Linked DNA regions of Acidicapsa acidisoli. The protein of the gene in region 1 interacts with the protein of each later gene in a pairwise test. Links are inferred from orthologs where the notes say so. Each region holds a gene or a part of one and is shown in the gene's direction. Other genes may lie near its edges. The genes, in order: rplL, obgE, dnaE and nikR.

The links.
Region 2: the proteins of rplL (region 1) and obgE interact in binary tests that used the Escherichia coli proteins (3 or more experiments, as listed by UniProt). The link is inferred for Acidicapsa acidisoli from one-to-one orthologs.
Region 3: the proteins of rplL (region 1) and dnaE interact in binary tests that used the Escherichia coli proteins (3 or more experiments, as listed by UniProt). The link is inferred for Acidicapsa acidisoli from one-to-one orthologs.
Region 4: the proteins of rplL (region 1) and nikR interact in binary tests that used the Escherichia coli proteins (3 or more experiments, as listed by UniProt). The link is inferred for Acidicapsa acidisoli from one-to-one orthologs.

The regions. Positions count from the first base shown.
Region 1 is NZ_JAGSYI010000001.1:696,832-700,978, reverse strand. The notes cover bases 1,369-4,147. They hold rplL (50S ribosomal protein L7/L12), read left to right. Parts: upstream 1,369-2,458; coding sequence 2,459-2,836; downstream 2,837-4,147. Other genes in these bases: rpoB (DNA-directed RNA polymerase subunit beta), read left to right, coding at 3,641-4,147; rplJ (50S ribosomal protein L10), read left to right, coding at 1,683-2,342; rplA (50S ribosomal protein L1), read left to right, coding at 1,369-1,526. Outside these bases: OHL23_RS02880 (hypothetical protein), read left to right, coding at 1-616; more of rplA, read left to right, coding at 819-1,368. UniProt on the Escherichia coli protein: The binding site for several of the GTPase factors involved in protein synthesis (IF-2, EF-Tu, EF-G and RF3). Is thus essential for accurate translation.
Region 2 is NZ_JAGSYI010000001.1:1,666,005-1,670,163, forward strand. What follows is about bases 573-3,363. They hold obgE (GTPase ObgE), read left to right. Parts: upstream 573-1,344; coding sequence 1,345-2,382; downstream 2,383-3,363. Other genes in these bases: OHL23_RS06680 (carboxypeptidase-like regulatory domain-containing protein), read right to left, coding at 573-1,086; OHL23_RS06690 (hypothetical protein), read left to right, coding at 2,823-3,149; OHL23_RS06695 (YidC/Oxa1 family membrane protein insertase), read left to right, coding at 3,251-3,363. Also shown: more of OHL23_RS06680, read right to left, coding at 1-572; more of OHL23_RS06695, read left to right, coding at 3,364-4,156. UniProt on the Escherichia coli protein: An essential GTPase which binds GTP, GDP and possibly (p)ppGpp with moderate affinity, with high nucleotide exchange rates and a fairly low GTP hydrolysis rate.
Region 3 is NZ_JAGSYI010000004.1:398,027-403,489, reverse strand. Bases 859-4,953 are described here. They hold dnaE (DNA polymerase III subunit alpha), read left to right. Parts: upstream 859-1,231; coding sequence 1,232-4,753; downstream 4,754-4,953. Other genes in these bases: OHL23_RS23655 (alkaline phosphatase family protein), read right to left, coding at 4,824-4,953; OHL23_RS23665 (hypothetical protein), read right to left, coding at 859-1,021. Outside these bases: OHL23_RS23670 (tRNA nucleotidyltransferase/poly(A) polymerase family protein), read left to right, coding at 1-323; more of OHL23_RS23665, read right to left, coding at 830-858; more of OHL23_RS23655, read right to left, coding at 4,954-5,463. UniProt on the Escherichia coli protein: DNA polymerase III is a complex, multichain enzyme responsible for most of the replicative synthesis in bacteria. This DNA polymerase also exhibits 3' to 5' exonuclease activity. The alpha chain is the DNA polymerase catalytic subunit.
Region 4 is NZ_JAGSYI010000005.1:207,953-212,130, reverse strand. Bases 644-3,453 are described here. They hold nikR (nickel-responsive transcriptional regulator NikR), read left to right. Parts: upstream 644-1,734; coding sequence 1,735-2,172; downstream 2,173-3,453. Other genes in these bases: OHL23_RS25960 (HoxN/HupN/NixA family nickel/cobalt transporter), read left to right, coding at 2,310-3,374; OHL23_RS25970 (ankyrin repeat domain-containing protein), read left to right, coding at 1,118-1,645; OHL23_RS25975 (ankyrin repeat domain-containing protein), read left to right, coding at 644-1,079. In the rest of the region: OHL23_RS25980 (catalase), read left to right, coding at 1-524; more of OHL23_RS25975, read left to right, coding at 609-643; OHL23_RS25955 (response regulator transcription factor), read left to right, coding at 3,513-4,178. UniProt on the Escherichia coli protein: Transcriptional repressor of the nikABCDE operon. Is active in the presence of excessive concentrations of intracellular nickel.

The DNA.
Region 1 (4,147 bases):
GTTTCTCTCGCAGCAGCTATGGGGCTCAACCTACGCAATCTGGCCCTTGCTCATCCTGCTCATCGCACAAATGCTGACCGCCGCTCCATCAGCTGTCCGGCAGATAGTTCTCCCGCTTGCCATAGTGGTCTCAGCGACCTTCCTGATCTGCGGTGGCCTCTATGCGGCAGGCCACGAGCGCATGAACTACCTGAATATTCCCGATCAGCCGCTTTACCGCGCCACGCTGCCAGCCTTACGGGAAATGGCCGATCGCGGGCCATATCTGCCAGATTTCGAGGAACTTGTACGCTTTGCGGCGAAAGAAATCCCGCCGCAGGACGGGATTCTGCTGCTTCCCGGCGAAGAGCCATTTTTCTTCGCCAGTGGGCGAGTCCCCGAATTTCCAGTTCAGATCTTCGACAACACGACCGACCCATATTCAGCCGCCGCACTGCTCGAAGCCGCTCGCCAGCACAATATCCGTTGGGTGATCGTGAAGACCCGCCTGCAGTCGAACGAAGATCCGTTGCCGGACAGAGCGCTGGTGCTGTCTTTGATCACAAAAGAATTCACGCTCTTCCATAAACTTGGCGGCTATGACATCTATCTCCGTTCAAAAGAAGCAGCAGACTAATCACTGGTGTAAGCACCGGTTCCCGACCGCTCCGATTTGCGCCCGCAATCAAACTCTGTCATACTTCATAAATGTGTCCACTCCTCGGAGTGGCCCATCAACAACACCACGGCACTTGGGCTCGAAATGAAATTCGCTACCCAGCGATTTCGTGAGCTTCCCGCAACGCGGGACCGGCAATTGCGGTGGGAGATGAGGATAAATGGCAAAGAAAGCCAGCAAGAATATTACGAAGTCGCGTGCGGCTGTTGAGCCCCGCAATTACCTGCTGCCAGAGGCGGTAGGACTCCTGAAAAAGGTAAAGTTCGCCAAGTTCGACGAAACCGTCGATCTGACCATGCGTCTTGGTGTGGATACCCGCCACGCCGACCAGATGGTTCGCGGCACGGTTGTGCTTCCTCACGGACTCGGCAAGACCAAGATTGTCGCCGTCATCGCTTCCGGTGATCGTCTCAAGGACGCCGAAGCTGCTGGTGCGGATTTCGTCGGCGGCGAAGAGATGGTCGAGAAGATCCAGAAGGAATCGTGGACCGCATTTGATGCCCTGATTGCCACGCCCGACATGATGAAGTCTGTCGGTCGTCTGGGTAAGGTTCTTGGACCACGCGGCCTGATGCCGAATCCGAAAACTGGAACCGTCACGCAGGACGTCGCTGCCGCAGTTAAGGAAATCAAGGCCGGTAAGGTTGAGTTCCGCGCCGATAAGACGGCCCTGGTGCATGTTCCGGTAGGCAAGCTGAGCTTCCCGCCGGAAAAGCTCGTCGAGAACGCGACCACTGTTTTGGCCAGCGTGATGCGCGCCAAGCCTTCAGCCGCGAAAGGCAAGTACGTCAAAGGGATCACGCTGAGCTCGACGATGGGCCCTGGTGTTCCGATTGACGGCGCCGTAGCGGATGCAGCGGCTAAGTAAGCCGACTTTAGAGATTTTCCCGTTCTCCTCTTTTCAGCCTCTGGCGCCAGGCTTCCGAATCGGAGCTGTCGGCAACAGGAAGAGATGAGTTTTGAGCCCGGACGAGGGCGACGGGCTAAGCGGGACGGGCTGGCCGAACGGACCAGGAGTTAAGTAATGGCATTGACAAGGGCGAAAAAGACGCAGAAGGTTCAGGTTCTGGCGAAAGAGCTAGAGACCTCTACAACGGCAATCATTGGCACCTTTGCCAAGATGACGGTGGCGCAGGATTTTGAGCTGCGCAAGGTCGTCCGCGGCGCGGGTGGCAAGTATCGCGTGCTCAAGAACAAGCTGGCAGCCAAGGCTAGCGAAGGCACCAAGGTTGAGCAGGCGCTCAAGGGCCTCAAGGGCGTTTCGGCGGCGGCATTCACCTCCGGCGACCCGGTCGAACTGGCCAAGGTCTTCTCGAAGTGGGTCTCTGACAACGCCGAGTTCACCTTCAAGCTGGGCATCGTTGACGGCAAGCTGATCAACGTCGAGGAAGTCAAGGCGCTCGCCTCGATGCCGCCGAAGGAAGAAATTTACGCGAAGCTCCTCTTCCTTATCAACGCTCCGGCGCAGCGTCTGGTTACCGTGCTCAATGCGACCGGTCGCGACCTGGCCGTTGTGGTCAACGAAGCGGTCAAGGGCGAGAAATTTGGCGGCGCTGCGGCTCCGGCCAAGGTGGCTTCCGCAGAGGCGGTTGCCGCACCTGAGCCGGAAAAGCAGGCAGAAGCTGTGGCGACCGAAGCTCCCGTTGAGGGTGCAGTGGTTCCCGAGCCTCCTGTGGCCGAGTAAAACAAGTTTTCCGCGGAGCAGCGGCAAGGGGCGCCGGGTCTGGGCGCGTCGGAAACCTTGCAGCTGGGCTGGCGGGGTAGTAGAAAATTTCACACGAGTCTGGATTGGAGAACAAAATGGCGGATTTGAATCAGTTGGAAGAGCAGATTGTTAGCCTGAGCCTGCTGGAAGCAGCGGCCCTGGTAAAGAAGCTGGAAGAGCGTCTTGGTGTTTCGGCAGCAGCAGCGGCCCCGGTCGCGGTTGCGGCTGGCGGCGGCGCAGCAGCCCCGGCAGAGGTTGTGGAGCAGACCGAGTTCCAAGTCATCCTCAAGGATGCCGGCGCGAACAAGATCAGCACCATTAAGGCTGTCCGTGAAGTCACTTCGCTCGGTCTGAAGGAAGCCAAGGATCTGGTCGACGGCGCTCCCAAGGCCCTGAAGGAAAATGCGACCAAGGAAGAGGCCGAGGCTATCAAGAAGAAGTTCGAAGGCGTTGCAACCATCGAAATCAAGTAACGGCCGATCGGGTAGTTAGCAATTTCAATACCACGCATTTGCAATTGCGGCCAAGACGCGCTACATTAAAAGTTGCGCGTCTTGCCGTCCCTTTTTGCTTTCCCTTAACTTTTTGGGAAGGGATCGGGGAGAATGCGTACTCGGAAAGATACACGTCAATGGCATTTTCAGCGCCTCAGGTTTGGGGATAGCCAAGCTCCCTTTCATGGTGCGCTGAAGAAGGAATGGCCATCGGGTTGACAATCGCGCGCGGAGTGATTGTCGACGGGCAAGCTGAAGTGGGTGGGTTCTAATAGAAGCGAGCTTTGGGATCGGCGAGAGTGGGGATCAAATTCGGCAAAAGGGCACAGAAGCTTAGCTGCGCTCGTGAGGCGTACTGTCTTCACGGGCATACAGTCATGTTTAATGTAGATTTTCTTGCCTGCCGTTACCGTTCTCTTTCGACCGGGTTGCGTGTTTCATTATCCTCTCTTGCTCCCTTTGTTGTCCGATCCGGTTCGGCCGCCTTCGGTTTCAGCTCTCAATAAGCGGGAGTTTAGCCGCCGGAGGTAATTAGGGCAAGTGGAAAACTTTCCGGGTCCGCGGATGTTGCTTGGTGCTTGCTGGTTTGATTCGCGCTGCAGGACAGCACTTGTGGCCGCGATTTGCTGAACGGTACCCGCAGCCGGGTCCCGATTTGCGGGGAAACAGTACCGCACGAAACACCAATCCGATGTACGCCGGTGGCCGTGAGACTCGGGCCGCTGGTGCTCTGGCCGCCAGAAGCGACCAGAACCTCGGGGATACGAGCCTCAGGAGTGAAGCATGCCGAACGAGAATCGCGCCATTCGCAGCCGACTCGATTTTTCCAAGATTCCTACCGCCATCCAGATTCCTAACCTGATCGAAGTGCAGCGGCGTTCCTATGAGCGCTTCCTGCAGATGGACAAGCTCCCCAATGAGCGGGACGATAACGGTTTGCAGTCAGTTTTTACCTCGGTTTTTCCGATTACGGACTTCCGCAATATCTCGCAACTTGATTTTGTGGATTTTTCGATCGGCAACTGGGAGTGCAAGTGCGGTCACCTCAAGGGACTGCATCACCTGCGCACGGCTTGCGTCTCCTGCGGATCGATGGTCATCACGGATCCGTTCCATCCCGGCGATGTACTGTGCCAGCACTGCGGCACGTACAACAAGAACACGCCTGACTTCTGCAACAAGTGCGGCGACCCCGTCGGTCTGCAATTGAAGTACGACCAGCAGGAGTGCGAAGAGCGCGGCATGACTTTCTCTGCTCCGCTCAAGGTCACCGTGCGCCTGACGATCTAC
Region 2 (4,159 bases), 970 kb from region 1 along the record:
GACCGATGCGACGGCGGGGTCGTTACGCAACAGGCCGTCCAAAGCGGCAAACCAGAAGAGCTTGTCGCGCCGGATATTGCTACCGATGCCGATGCCGAGGGTCTGGCGCGTGTTTGGGGGGGTATAAGGCTCGGCGGTGAACTGTGCCGTGTCGCCCCCGCTTGCGGGGGCGGTCTGCTGCACCCATTGCGTGTAGGGATTCTGCGCACCCCAAAGATTCTGCTTGTCGAAGTAGAAGGCCTGGCCATGCAGTCCGTTGTGGCCCTGATTGGTGTTGAGCCGGATCGCTCCACCTGAGGATCGTCCCTGATCGGCTGCTGAATTGCTGGTGCGCGCTTCCATGGAGAGCACGGCGGATTCGCCGACTGACTCGGTCTGGCGGCTTTCGCGGTCGCTGCTGGTGCGAAAGCCGGGTGAGTTCTCGATGCCGTCTATGCTGGCGGCCGTCGGATTGGCGATGCTGCCGCTCATCGCTAGGGTCTCGTGCTGCGGATCGCTAGCGTCTTCAGGCTGGTCGCCGATTTGGCCACTACTATTTTCGCCCTGCGCTGCGGAACTGGCTGCGGGAGTGATGGCGGCGAACTCTTGCCAGTTACGCGCGCCCATCGGCAGGGAACTCAGTTCTTCGCCTGGGATCAGCGTGGTGACGGCGGCGGAGACAGGGTCGAGTTCGTGAAGATCGGCTTCGATAGGGAGTGCCTGGTTCGGAAGCTGCATCGCCAGCGCAGCCTGGACGCGCGTCGCGTGCCCTGCAGAGACGAGGATGCCATCGACGCCGCCCTTGCCCAACGCAGGAACTGAGGCTTCCAGTTGATATTCGCCTGCTCCGAGTCCTGTAAAGCGATAGCTGCCGTTTTTACCGGTGACGCCGCGCAAGGTCGCGCCGGTCGTCACATTGCGCACGACGACGACGGCTTGCGCGAGCGGCGTGCTGTTCAAGTCTGTTAGTTTGCCGTCGAGCGTGCCAGTCGCGGCGGCTTCGGGGGACTTGGCCTGCGCGCCAGCAACAGTCAGAATGGTCGCAGCTAGCCAAAGAATTGCGGCTCGCGTTGGCTGGATTCTCCGGAAACCACTCTTGCTCTTCATCCCGTTGCGCTCCAAAGGCGACCGTTCGCCCGCGTTTCCGATGGCGAGGGGCCTGACTTAGAGCAAATCCGGGAAGAAAGTTACAGAATCTAAGTATTTCCGCACGGACCAGGGTAGCGGAAATACCGCGGAGCCAGTTCGGAGTGCGTGAGCGACCCGCTTTGAAAGTCGTGCTTTCCTGCGAGGTTCTTGGGTGTTACGAGCGAGTATAGTTGCATTCCGCTAGACTGGAAAGACAGGAAGTTGGATTTTGTACTTATGTTCATTGATGAAGCAAGAATTCTGGTCAAAGCCGGCGATGGCGGCAACGGTTGCGTTGCCTTCCGGCGGGAAAAGTTCGTGCCGCGCGGCGGTCCGTCGGGCGGCGATGGCGGACGAGGTGGCGATGTGGTTATGCAGTCCAGCCAACAGCACAATACGCTGATCCATTTTCGGTTCAACCCGGAGCACAAGGCGGGACGCGGGCGGCATGGAGAAGGCTCCAACTGCACGGGGAGCGACGGCGAGTCGATCACGCTGAAAGTTCCGGTAGGGACGAGCCTTTTCGACGCCGAGACAGGCGAGTTGGTACACGATTTTGCGTTGCCCGGCGAGAGTTTCGTGATCGCCAAGGGCGGCCGCGGAGGACGCGGTAACCAGCACTTTGCCACGCCTGTCCATCAGGCTCCGAGGGAGTCGGAACCGGGGAGGCTGGGCGAGGAACGCACCTATCGTCTGGAGCTGAAGCTGCTTGCGGATGTCGGTCTTGTCGGCTATCCGAACGCCGGAAAGTCGACACTGATCTCGCGCGTCTCGGCGGCCAAGCCCAAGATCGCCGATTACCCGTTTACGACGTTGCAGCCCAATCTGGGCGTGGTTACGGTGGGCGACGTTCCGAATGAAGAGAGTTATGTTGTTGCCGATATGCCCGGTCTCATTGAGGGCGCACATCTTGGCGCGGGGTTGGGAATTCAGTTTCTGCGGCATATCGAGCGGACGCGTGTACTCGTACACCTGATCGATGTTTCAGATAGCTCCGGGCGGCCGGACCCGATTGAGGACTTCAAGGTGATCTGCGCAGAGCTTGAGAACTTCGGGCACGGTTTGGCGGAAAAGCCGATGATTATGGTTGCATCGAAGGTTGATACCGCGAACCCCGAGAAGCTCAAAAAACTGACCGCGTCGGCCAAGCGGCGCAAGCTGGAGTTTCACGCGATTTCAGCGGTGACGGGACAGGGGATCGAGGATCTTAAGTGGTCGCTGGCCAAGCATGTTCGCGAAGCGCGGGATGTAGAGGCTCCAGAGCCTGTGTTTTAGTGTTTGATTGATTGAGCCGGTTGTGATTCGCGAATTCTCTGCATTCATGCTGAATTGGGAGCGACGGGGAGATTCTTTCCTGCTTTAGGCGAAGAAGTGGCGAATTTGAAGCTGTCCGCTCGGGGAGGGGGTGGGGGTACCCTGTTTTTTCCGCGTAAGTTGTTTTATATCATAAAGCTATAGTCTGAAAACATGTCGGAAAACGCCCCAAAAGTGGCAAAAAAGGACGAATTATGCGCATGAGAATTCCTTTCTTCGCAGATGGCGGCGTATGGGACAAGTGCTTTCTTTATTGTGCGCGTTGGGAGGGTAATTCTCCGCAAACGGGTTTCCGATGGTGTAACAGGTTCACTTAGGCTGAGGCGCACAAACCGGCCGGATTGAGCAGCTTCAACACCAAGCGGTCACTCGGTCGTACAATGATTTCGATCGGAGAGCGCGTGAGGAAACCTGAAGGCTATCGGCAGGCGGCTCTAGAGGAGTGCTTCTGCCTGCTCGTGCTGTGCCTTCCGTATTATCAGGCCCTCCTGTTTGCGGGGATAAGCGGGATGGTCTCCGTTCTCCTGCTCACATGTCTTCTACTTTTTGTGGTCGTGCAATCCCCAGAGATCTATCGCACGATTACTGGTCACCTCAAGGCGTTCCCGCTCTCATGGACTCCGCCACTCGGCCGCAGAGATCTTTGGATCTCGGTGCCTTCGCGCGTTGTGGTTCAAGGACCACGTCTCGCCCCTTCCTTTCAGCGGCCTCCGCCTATCTTTTCCTGATTCCAGTGGATTGCACGAGCATTGCGCGATTTTGATGGCGATGCATTCGTTTGTCTTTCAACTGTTTTCCGGGCCATCGTCCCGGAAGGAAAAGGTGTCCTTTGTCCGAAATTTTCAATCCCAATCTTCCGAATCAAAATTCCGGTGGTGGCGATGGCCGATCCATCCTGGTTCTCGCAATCCTGGCGTTCGTGATTCTGTGCAGTCTCCTATATTTCGTCAATTCCAAGCCCGGTACGCCAACACTATTGAACCAACTTGCTGCATCCAGCACGCAGGATGGGAGCATATCCAAGGCCGCAACCGCGCCGAATCAGTTTGGCTGGCTCACCGTGCTGGCCACGCCACTCTATTTGGCGTTGTGCCTGGTGCACGAACACTTAGTTAGTAATTGGGGCTGGGCAATCATCGTCCTCACGGTGATTTTCAATGCATTGATGCTATGGCCTCGGATGATGTCGATGGGGTCCTCGTTGAAAATGATGCGCGTCCAGCCCAAGGTCGATGCTCTGAAGAAGCGCTACGCGCATCTCAAGATGAACGATCCCAAGCGCGTTGAGATGAATGCGGAGCTGATGGCCCTCTACAAGGCCGAAGGCACGAATATGTACGGCGGCTGTCTGCCGATGCTGCTGCAAACACCGTTGCTTTTCGCCTACTTTCGTGTGCTGCAGAATGCGACTGAGTTGCGCCATGCCCATTGGTGTTGGCTGACAGACCTCTCCGCGCCCGACCCGCTGCACATCTTACCGATCCTCATCGTCTTGACGATGTTCCTTACGCAATTTATTACGCCTTCGCCCGGGATGGACCGTGCCCAACGACGGATGCTGGCTTTTGTCATACCGGTGATTATGGGATTTACGCTGTGGCATTACGCCTCAGGACTGGCGCTTTACTGGGCTACGGGCAACATCTTCAATTTAACGATTCAATTTGGGATCAATCGTACGAGGATGGGCAGGGAGATGCAGGCAATCAGCCCTCGTGCTAATGAAGGGGGATAGGGG
Region 3 (5,463 bases), on another replicon or contig:
CTGCATTCTCTGAGTCCGAACTGGACTCGTCTACGGCTGCGGGGGCTGGATTGAAGGCCCTCGCGCTGAAACTGGACCTGGAAGAGCCGAGCGATCCGGCGGATCTGGACGAAGCCGATCCGGTTTTTGACCTGGAGGAGGACGAGCCCGTGAGGACGCCGAAGAGTCCGATCAAGGCTGTGCCGGCTGCGGCGGCCAAGAAGTATGCGGCTGCGGCGAAATCACCGGCTGCGCCCGCGAAAGGCAAGCCGTCTGTGAAGACGGCTGCCCCCGCGGGAAAACCGGCGAAGGCAGCGCCTGTTAAGGGAGCCAAGAAACATTAAGTTTTCCCGAGTAAACAGGAGTGAGTCTCCGGAACCGGTTCTCTATAGCGAAGGGCTTTCCTCGCTGCCCGGCTTTACCGTGGGCCGCGGGATTGTGCCTGTATAAACTTCTCCCATCGAACTCCTGAGAGCACGGGTATAACGCTTGCGGCTGAAAAAAAACTTCTGGCAACTGAGACACTCCCAGGGGAAGCGTCCAAGAAAGTACATCAGGCGATGACTGAGAGACTTCTTTCTCGCGATGCGCCGCGTGGAAGTCGAATCGCATTTCGGACAGTTGGGTGCCATTTATATTCCTTACCCTTTTCAAGAGCGCGCATCTTGGCCCAATTTTGCGGGCGCTGCGACTACCTGAGTGATTGGAATCGCTCGTCAAATAGACGATGAAGTTGCCAAGCGGGTTGCAATTTCAAGGGAAATAATCCTCTCTAAAGATTTGAATTTACTAATGTTGGCGGAGCGCGGGGACTTGTTAGGAATCTGCAGGGTGCAGAGAGCGGAGACGATCAGGAGCGTTTGGGGAACCGGCCAGCCCAAAGCAGGACCCCCAAGCCTACGATGGCTGTGGCCCCTCCGCGATATGCCCATCGGATCTGGCCGGTCATGAAGCTGCCCGGCAGTATGTTGACTCCCTGCAGGATCCAGACAATTCCTATGCCTAACAGCAGAAATCCAAGAATTCGCAAGCCATATCGCATCGTTTCCCCTTCCGCACCGCCTGGGATTCATCGCGAATCATATCCGATATCCGGTGCGATAACCGGGATTTTCTTTTGACTTCTGCCTGCCGTTGTCGCGGGTTTTGTACCGGCTTTTCCTCATTACGGCGCGAGGACCGCAAGTCGCGGTTCGGCACAAACGCCTAAAATGAAGCCTGACTGTGACGGACCAGATTGTGACAAAAAAGCATGGCTGAATTTACTCATCTTCATCTGCATACGGATTACTCTCTGCTCGACGGCGCGTGCGACGTTGACAAGCTCGTTTCGCGTGTCGAATCGATTGGCCAGAAGTCGGTGGCGATGACCGATCATGGGAATATTTATGGCGCGGTGCACTTCTTCGATGCCGCCAAGAAGAAAGGCATCAAGCCGATTCTGGGCTGTGAGTTGTACGTCTGCAAGAATGAAGACCATCGCGCGGACCCGAGTGGCGACAAGTACAACCATCTGCTGGTGCTGGCGCAGAACGAAGAGGGTTACCGCAACCTGATTCGCATCACGTCGGAAGCTTCGGTGCATGGCTTCTACAAGAAGCCGCGGGTGAGCAAGCAGTATCTCGCCTCGCACTCCAACGGGCTGATTGGGTTTTCGGGCTGTCTTTCGGGTGAGCTTTCGGAGCAGTTGATCAAAGGAGACTACGACGCGGCTCGCGCGACTGCGCTGCAGTATCAGGATATCTTCGGGCGCGGCAATTTCTACCTTGAGATTCAGGATCAGGGGCTGGAGCTGGAGAAGCGCATTCATGCGGATCTATTCAAGCTGGAGCGCGAGCTGGATATTCCGCTGGTGGCCACGAACGATTCGCACTATCTCTGCGAGGACGACCACAAATCTCACGACGTGATGCTGTGCGTGCAGACAGGAGCGAAGGTTCAGGATCGCGAGCGGTTCCGCTTCGATGCCGATCAGTTCTACGTCAAGACCGCCGACGAGATGCTGCGTCTCTTTCCGGATTCGCCGGCGCTGATTCAGCGGACGCAGGAGATTGCGGAACGTTGCAATCTGAAGCTGAACAAGGTCGATAATCCCTTCCCGGAGTTTGCTGTTCCGGAGGGGCACACGATCGACAGCTACTTCGAGGAGATCTGCCGCGATGGTTATCGCAAGCGGCTCGCGACGGCGATCCGTCAGCTTGAGTCGCGGGGGCAGTTGCGGCATCCGCTGCATGAGTACGAGGCGCGCCTTGAACGCGAGATCGGCATCATCAAGCAGATGAAGTACTCGGGCTATTTCCTGATTGTCTGGGACTTCATTCGCTATGCGCGGGAGCAGGGGATTCCGGTTGGTCCAGGCCGTGGTTCGGCGGCTGGCTCGCTGGTGGCGTATGTGATGGAGATTACCAATGTCGATCCGCTGCAGAATGCGCTGCTCTTTGAGCGGTTTCTGAATCCGGAGCGCGTGTCGATGCCCGATATCGACGTGGATTTCTGCATGAACCGGCGCGGCGAGGTGATCGAGTATGTGACGCGCAAGTATGGGCGCGAGCAGGTGGCGCAGATCATCACCTTCAACACGATGGCTGCGAAAGCTGCAATCAAGGACTGCGGCCGCGCCATGGATATGCCCTACGGCGACGTGGACCGCATCGCCAAACTGATTCCGTCGACGATCGGCATCACCATCGACAAGGCGTTGGAGGAGCAGCCGGAGCTGGCAAAGGTCTATGACTCCGATGTCCAGATTCGCGAGTTGATCGATACGGCCAAGAGGCTTGAGGGGCTGGTGCGTGGTTCCGGAGTTCATGCGGCGGGCGTTGTGATCGCGCCGCGACCGTTGACGGAACTGGTGCCCATCGCGAAGACAAAGAACGACGAAATTGTGACCGCTTACGATATGTTCGCGATCGACAAGATGGGCTTGCTCAAGATGGACTTCCTGGGCTTGACGACGCTGACGGTGATCACCGATGCGTTGAAGCTCATTGAGGAGAATCGCGGCGAGCGGCTGGATATCGATGCCATTGAGCTGGACGATAAGGCTACTTACGAAAAGGTATTTCATCGTGCGCTGACTTCCGGCGTATTTCAGTTTGAGTCGGGTGGGATGCGCGACGTGTTGCGGCGGTACAAGCCGGAGTCGATTGAGGACCTGACCGCGCTCAACGCGCTGTATCGTCCGGGGCCGATCCAGGGCGGTATGATCGATGACTTCATCGAGCGCAAGTGGGGACGGCGCAAGGTTGAGTACATGCTGCCGCAGCAAGAGCCGCTGCTCAAGGAGACGCTGGGCGTTATCGTCTACCAGGAGCAGGTGATGCAGATCGCGAACGTGCTGGCGAGCTATTCGCTTGGCGAAGCCGATCTGCTGCGCAGGGCGATGGGTAAGAAAGATCCGGCTGAGATGGCCAAGCAGCGCAATCGTTTCATGGAGGGCGCGGCTGGTCTGGGACTGCCGAAGGAGCCGGCGGGCGAGATCTTTGACCAGATGGAGAAGTTTGCGGGATACGGCTTCAATAAGTCGCACTCGGCGGCTTATGCGTTGCTGGCTTATCAGACGGCCTATCTGAAGACGCATTATCCGGTGGAGTTCATGGCTGCGCTGCTATCTTCGGAAATTTCAAAGCCTGAGAATGTGGTCAAGTACATTCAGGAGTGCCGCGAGATGGGCATCAGCGTCGAGCCGCCAGATGTGCGGCTTTCCGGCGCGCAGTTCACGCCCAGCGGCGATGTGATTCGCTTTGGACTGACGGCGATCAAGAACGTCGGCGGCAATGCGATTGAGTCGATCTTGTCGGTGAGACGGGAACTAGAAGCGAAGGGAAGTACCTTCACCACATTCTGGGAGTTCTGCGAGAAGGTCGATCTGCGGCTGCTGAACAAGAGGGTTCTTGAATCGCTGATCAAGGCTGGCGCGCTGGATTCAATGGGTACGCGGGCGCAGCTTTTTGCGGTCATCGACCGGGCGATTGAGCGCGGCCAGAAGGCGCAGAAGGATGCCGAGCAGGGGCAGCATGGGTTGTTTGGGCTGTTCAACGAAGCACCCGCAAAGGGCGGCAATGGAAGCGATCTGCCGCATGTGGCGGATTGGGAAGAAAAAGCTCGGCTGGACGGGGAAAAAGAGGTGCTGGGCTTCTTTGTCTCGGGGCATCCGCTGGACAAGTATGCGGAAAAGCTGCGCAATCTGACCAATGTTGTCGATACGGCGACTGCGCTGGAGATGAAGCCGCCTCCGCCGCCGAAGTGGGGGCAGCAGCGCGATCCTTCGAGTGAAATCTCCATTGCAGGGGTACTGGTCGGGATGCGTGCGGCCAAGAGCAAGCGCAACGACAAGATGTATGCGCAGGGCCAGCTTGAAGATGCGACAGGAAAGATCGATGTGATCTGTTTTGCCAAGGACTACGAGCGGCTTTCCGAGCAGCTTAAGACCGAAGCGGCGGTCTTGCTGCGCGGGGCGCTCATCGGCGAGGAGGACTCTGCTCCCAAGCTGGCGATCAGCGGGTTACAGCCGCTGGATGAGGTGCAGATCCGGCTGCCTTCGGGTGTTCGGCTGCGGATGAATCTGGATATTGCCAGCGATGAGATATTTGCGGTGCTGCGGGCGAAGATCGATGCTGCTCCGGGACCGGGCAAGGTGATGATGCATCTGCAGAAGAAGGGGCAGTATGAGGTGGTTCTGGAGCCTGCAGGGGTTTCCGTGGCTGCGGATCGGGGCTGGGTTGAGTCGATTGAGGAGCTGCTGGGGCGGGGTGCGGTGCAGGTATTGAGTTAGTTGCCAGCAAAACAAAAAGAGCCGGTCAGCGATGTGATGCTGACCGGCTGAGCTATTTCTTTCCTCGTCCTTACCGGGAGTGGTGGAAATCGAACAGACCGAATAGGTCGTCGATAGCTGGTGAGTTGACCGGAACGTAAGGATTACCGGGCGTTGCGATTGGGTTGGGGAAGTTATCGCGGCTGCGATGGGTGATGGTTGGAAGTCCCCAGTTAGCTTCGATGAACTTGTCTATCGAGACGTGGTCGGCATACGCGTGGTCGATGTGGCCTTGCTTTACGAAGGAAGAAACGACGAGCAGGGGAATACGGGTACCGTCGCCGAAGAAGTCCAGGGGCTGCACGTATCCGGAGTCATAGTAGCCGCCGCCTTCATCGAAGGTGATGAAGATCGCGGTGGTGGACCAGAGATCCGGATTTGCCTTAACCCCTTCCACGATCTTCTTCACGAAGGATTCGAAGAGGTTCAGTTTTGATGAAGACGGGTGGCCATCGACAAGTCCGCTGGGCTTGACGATGGAGACGGCGGGCAGGATTCCGGCTGCGATTTCGTCATACAGAACCGCAGTGTCCTGAATGTGCGCATTGCGGATGTTGGGATTCTTCATGATCGACGTGTCGTACTGGAAGGGATTGCAGATATTGCAATATTCATCCGTATTTGCGCCGATCGCGCCGTAGTTGAGCTGATAGGGGTCCGGAACGTAGTTG
Region 4 (4,178 bases), on another replicon or contig:
GCAATTTGGTTTCCGGTATCGAGCCCTCGCCGGATCGCATGCTGCAGGGACGTCTGTTCTCGTACCTCGACACGCAGCGCTACCGCATCGGACCCGACTTTCAGCAGCTGCCAATCAACCGCCCCATCTCGCCGGTCAACAACTACAGCCAGGATGGCCACATGGACAACCGCGAGACGCACGGTGAGTACAACTACCAGCCGAATCGCGCAGAGAACACGATTGCCGAGAATCCGGCCTTCGATTATTCCCCGATTCAGCCGGACGGCCCAAGCCAGCAGAAGCCCATCCGGATCAAGGATGAGTATCGTCAGGCAGGCGAGTTGTACCGCTCCGTGAGCAAGCAGGATCAGGACGACCTGATTGAGAACCTGGTGCACGACCTCTCGCAGATTACCAATCCGGACACAGTCCTTGCGGCGGTGGCCAACTTCTACAAGGCAGACAAGAACTACGGAACCCGCCTTGCAGATGGCCTGCACATCAGCGTAGATCAGGTTGCAACTCGCGCTGCCGCACTCTAATTACAAACACGCAATAGACAGATTGCAGTCCGAGCGTAGATTTCAATGCTCGGGCTGCGTCTGCGCAGCAAAAGAGAGAACTCTATGAAAACTGGATGGATCGCTATCTTGTTCGCGTGTGTCGCCCTTACCGGGATGGCAAACGCACAGTCCGCGAACTTGTTCATTGCGGCGCGGACGAATGATCTGAGCGGTGCGAAGGCTCTGCTTGCAAACAAGGCCGACATCAACCAGCAGGATGAGAAGGGCTACACGCCGCTGATCATTGCGACGTACAACGGAAGCTACGAGGTGGCACAGTTCCTCCTCGACCATGGCGCGGCCACAGAGAAGAAGGACGCCTCGGGCCGGACAGCCTTGATGGGAGCTGCCTTCAAGGGAGACGACAGGGATGTAAAGCTGCTCCTCGATCACGGCGCGGACATCCATGCCAGGGACGCAAAGGGGCTGACCTGCATGGCATACGCGGTCATGTTCGCGAAGTTCTCTGTGGTCAAAGTTCTTCGCGACTGGGATGCATCGCATTCGACGACAGCTTCAGCAATGGGAAATTGAGCCGTTACATAAACAGCGACTCTGGAAGTAGAGAGATCATGAAGGATACATTGTTTTTTGTTTTATTCGCGGTGATGTTGTGCGTGCCCAGAGTGCAGGCGCAGTCGTCGGATCTGTTCAATGCTGCTCGCGCTGACGACACGAAGACAGTGCAGAGCCTCATCGCAGGCAACGTCGACATCAATCAACGGAATGAGGATGGTTTTACTGCCCTGGTGCTGGCTTCCTATAACGGAAGTCCCGATGTCGCGGAGTTGTTGTTGCAGCACCACGCTTCCACGGAAATCAAGGACCCGGTCGGCCGCACGGCACTCATGGCCGCATCGTTTCAGGGCGACGAAAAATGCGTGAAGCTGCTGATTGACGCCAAGGCTGACATTAATGCCGCGGACGACAACGGCGCGACCAGCCTGATGTACGCAGTCGAGTTCGGCCGAAAGAACGCAGTCAAACTGCTGCTGGCGGCCAAGGCCGATCCAACGATGAAGGACAAGCGCGGCTTCGATGCAATTTATCTGGCGCAACAGTTAGACGATCCAGAGATGCTGGCTCTGCTCAAGCACTGAATTAAAAGGCAACAGATCTCACGGGGCCAAGGCTGATTGCTTTGGCCCCGTGCATTATTCTGCCTTTACAATCGTTGCGGAGAATGTCTATGCCGCAACTGATTCGCACCGGCGTTTCGCTTGAAGAGGATCTGCTGCACGAGTTTGACCACTTGATCGCCAAACGCGGTTACGAGAATCGCTCCGAGGCGATTCGCGATCTGATCCGTGAGGCGCTTCTTTCAGAGATTGTGGTTTCGAACAAGCCAGTGGTCGGTACGCTGACGCTGGTTTACGACCACCACGTACAGAATTTGTCGCAGAAGTTGACCGAGGTGCAGCATACCGCAGGCGCGATGATTCTGGCGGCGACGCACGTCCATCTTGACCACAACTACTGCCTGGAAGTGATCATCATGAAGGGCAAGAGCAAAAAACTTCAGGCCGTGGCTGATGGAATGCTGGCACTGCGCGGAGTGGAGTTAGGAAAACTGGTCCTGACGAACTCGGGCACTGATATTAAGGCCGGACACCACGAGCATCCCTAGAGCAATCTCCGATTAGAGCGATTTCCGAATCGCTGTAAAGCGTAACACACTTCCAAAATACGTGCTACGATCGAGGAGATATCGGTCCGGCTGCTGCGGAATTCGCAATCTGCGGACTCGAAGATTCAAGGAATCCGATGCCATCCTTCCTGCGGGCTCTCCTCAACGACGAAGACCACAATACTCGTGGCAGAGTCATCGGAATTTATAGCGTCCTGCTGGTATTCAATCTAGTGGTCTGGGCGTGGGCGCTGATTGCATTTGATCGATTTCCGGTACTGCTCGGAACGGCATTTTTGGCGTACAGTTTTGGTCTGCGCCACGCCGTTGATGCGGATCATATCGCTGCTATCGACAACGTCACCCGGAAATTGATGCAAGAAGGCAAGAAGCCTGTAGCTGTCGGGCTGATGTTCTCTCTCGGGCACTCCACCATCGTCATTGCAGGTTCCATCGCAATTGCGGGGACGGCGCTCGCATTGCAGCATCGCTTCGACGCTGTCAGGGCGATTGGCGGTGTGATCGGCACGCTGGCGTCGACCTTCTTTCTTTTTGGAATTGCGATCGTCAATCTGATGGTTCTTCAATCGGTCTATCGCACCTTCACGCGGGTGCGGCGTGGCGAGCCTTATGTTGAAGAGGATCTCGATCTGCTGCTTGGCAACCGCGGTTTTCTGTCAAGGCTCTTCCGGCCAATGTTCGCCATGATCCGGAGCAGTTGGCACATGTATCCGCTCGGCGTGCTGTTTGGCCTCGGATTCGATACCGCGACCGAGATTGGACTGCTGGGCATCTCCGCCGCCGAAGCTTCGAAAGGGCTTTCCTTGTGGTCGATTCTTGTCTTCCCGGCGCTGTTTGCGGCAGGCATGTCATTAATCGACACTACCGACAATATTCTGATGCTCGGCGCCTACGGATGGGCCTTCGTGAAGCCAATCCGCAAGCTGTACTATAACATCACTATTACTTCGGTTTCGGTCGTGGTCGCCATTGCTGTGGGTGGAATCGAAGCGCTCGGCCTGCTTGCGGATCAGTTCCATCCGACGGGTGTGTTCTGGGATCTGGTGAACAAGCTAAATGACAACTTCGGCCTGCTGGGCTACTTCATCATTGCCCTGTTCGCCGTGAGTTGGATTGTTTCTATCGCCGTTTATAAATGGCGACGCTTTGACATTCTCGAACCGGAACGCGTTGAATCCTAAGTATCCCAGAGATGCTTTGATCGCACGGTGGCGCGGGCGTGACGCTCAATTTCATGTCTCCAATCCAATCCAATCGGTAGCGGCGCAGGGGGATTACTCTTAAGGTTCGCTTCATGTGGCGGGGTTGATAATGATTTCATGCGTGTTCTGCTGATTGAAGATGAACTCCGTCTCGCGGAAAACGTAGCCCGCGCCCTGCGGGAAGGTCCCGGTTTCGCCGTCGACTGCGCCGAGGATGGTGTGACCGGTGTGGAACTGGCCGGTAACCGCTGCTATGACCTGATCATCCTTGATCTGATGCTGCCCAGGCTTGACGGAGTCGGCGTTCTGAAGAGGCTACGCGCCAGCAAGGACGAGACACCGGTGTTGATACTGACAGCGCGAGGCGAGGTCGGGTCTACGATCAGCTTATTGAATGCAGGAGCGGACGATTATCTGAGCAAGCCGTTTGACCTGGGCGAGTTGCTTGCGCGTGTCAAGGCTCTCATTCGCAGGGGCAAAGGGGTGGCGCATCCCACCCTTCAGGTCGGCGACATCGTCGTGAACACACTGGAGCAGACCGTGCGCAGAGCGGGCGAGGAGATCGCGCTTTCTCCCATGGAATACAGGGTGCTGGAGTATCTGATGCATCGTCCCCGGGTCATTGTCTCCAAGCAGGAGTTGCTGGAGCATCTCTACGACTACAACTGGGAGCACCACTCGAATGTGATTGAGGTGCATGTTTCGAACCTGCGCAGGAAACTGAGCAGCGGGGAGCAGCTATCCAGTATCGAGACGCTGCGTGGGCGCGGTTATCGGCTCCTG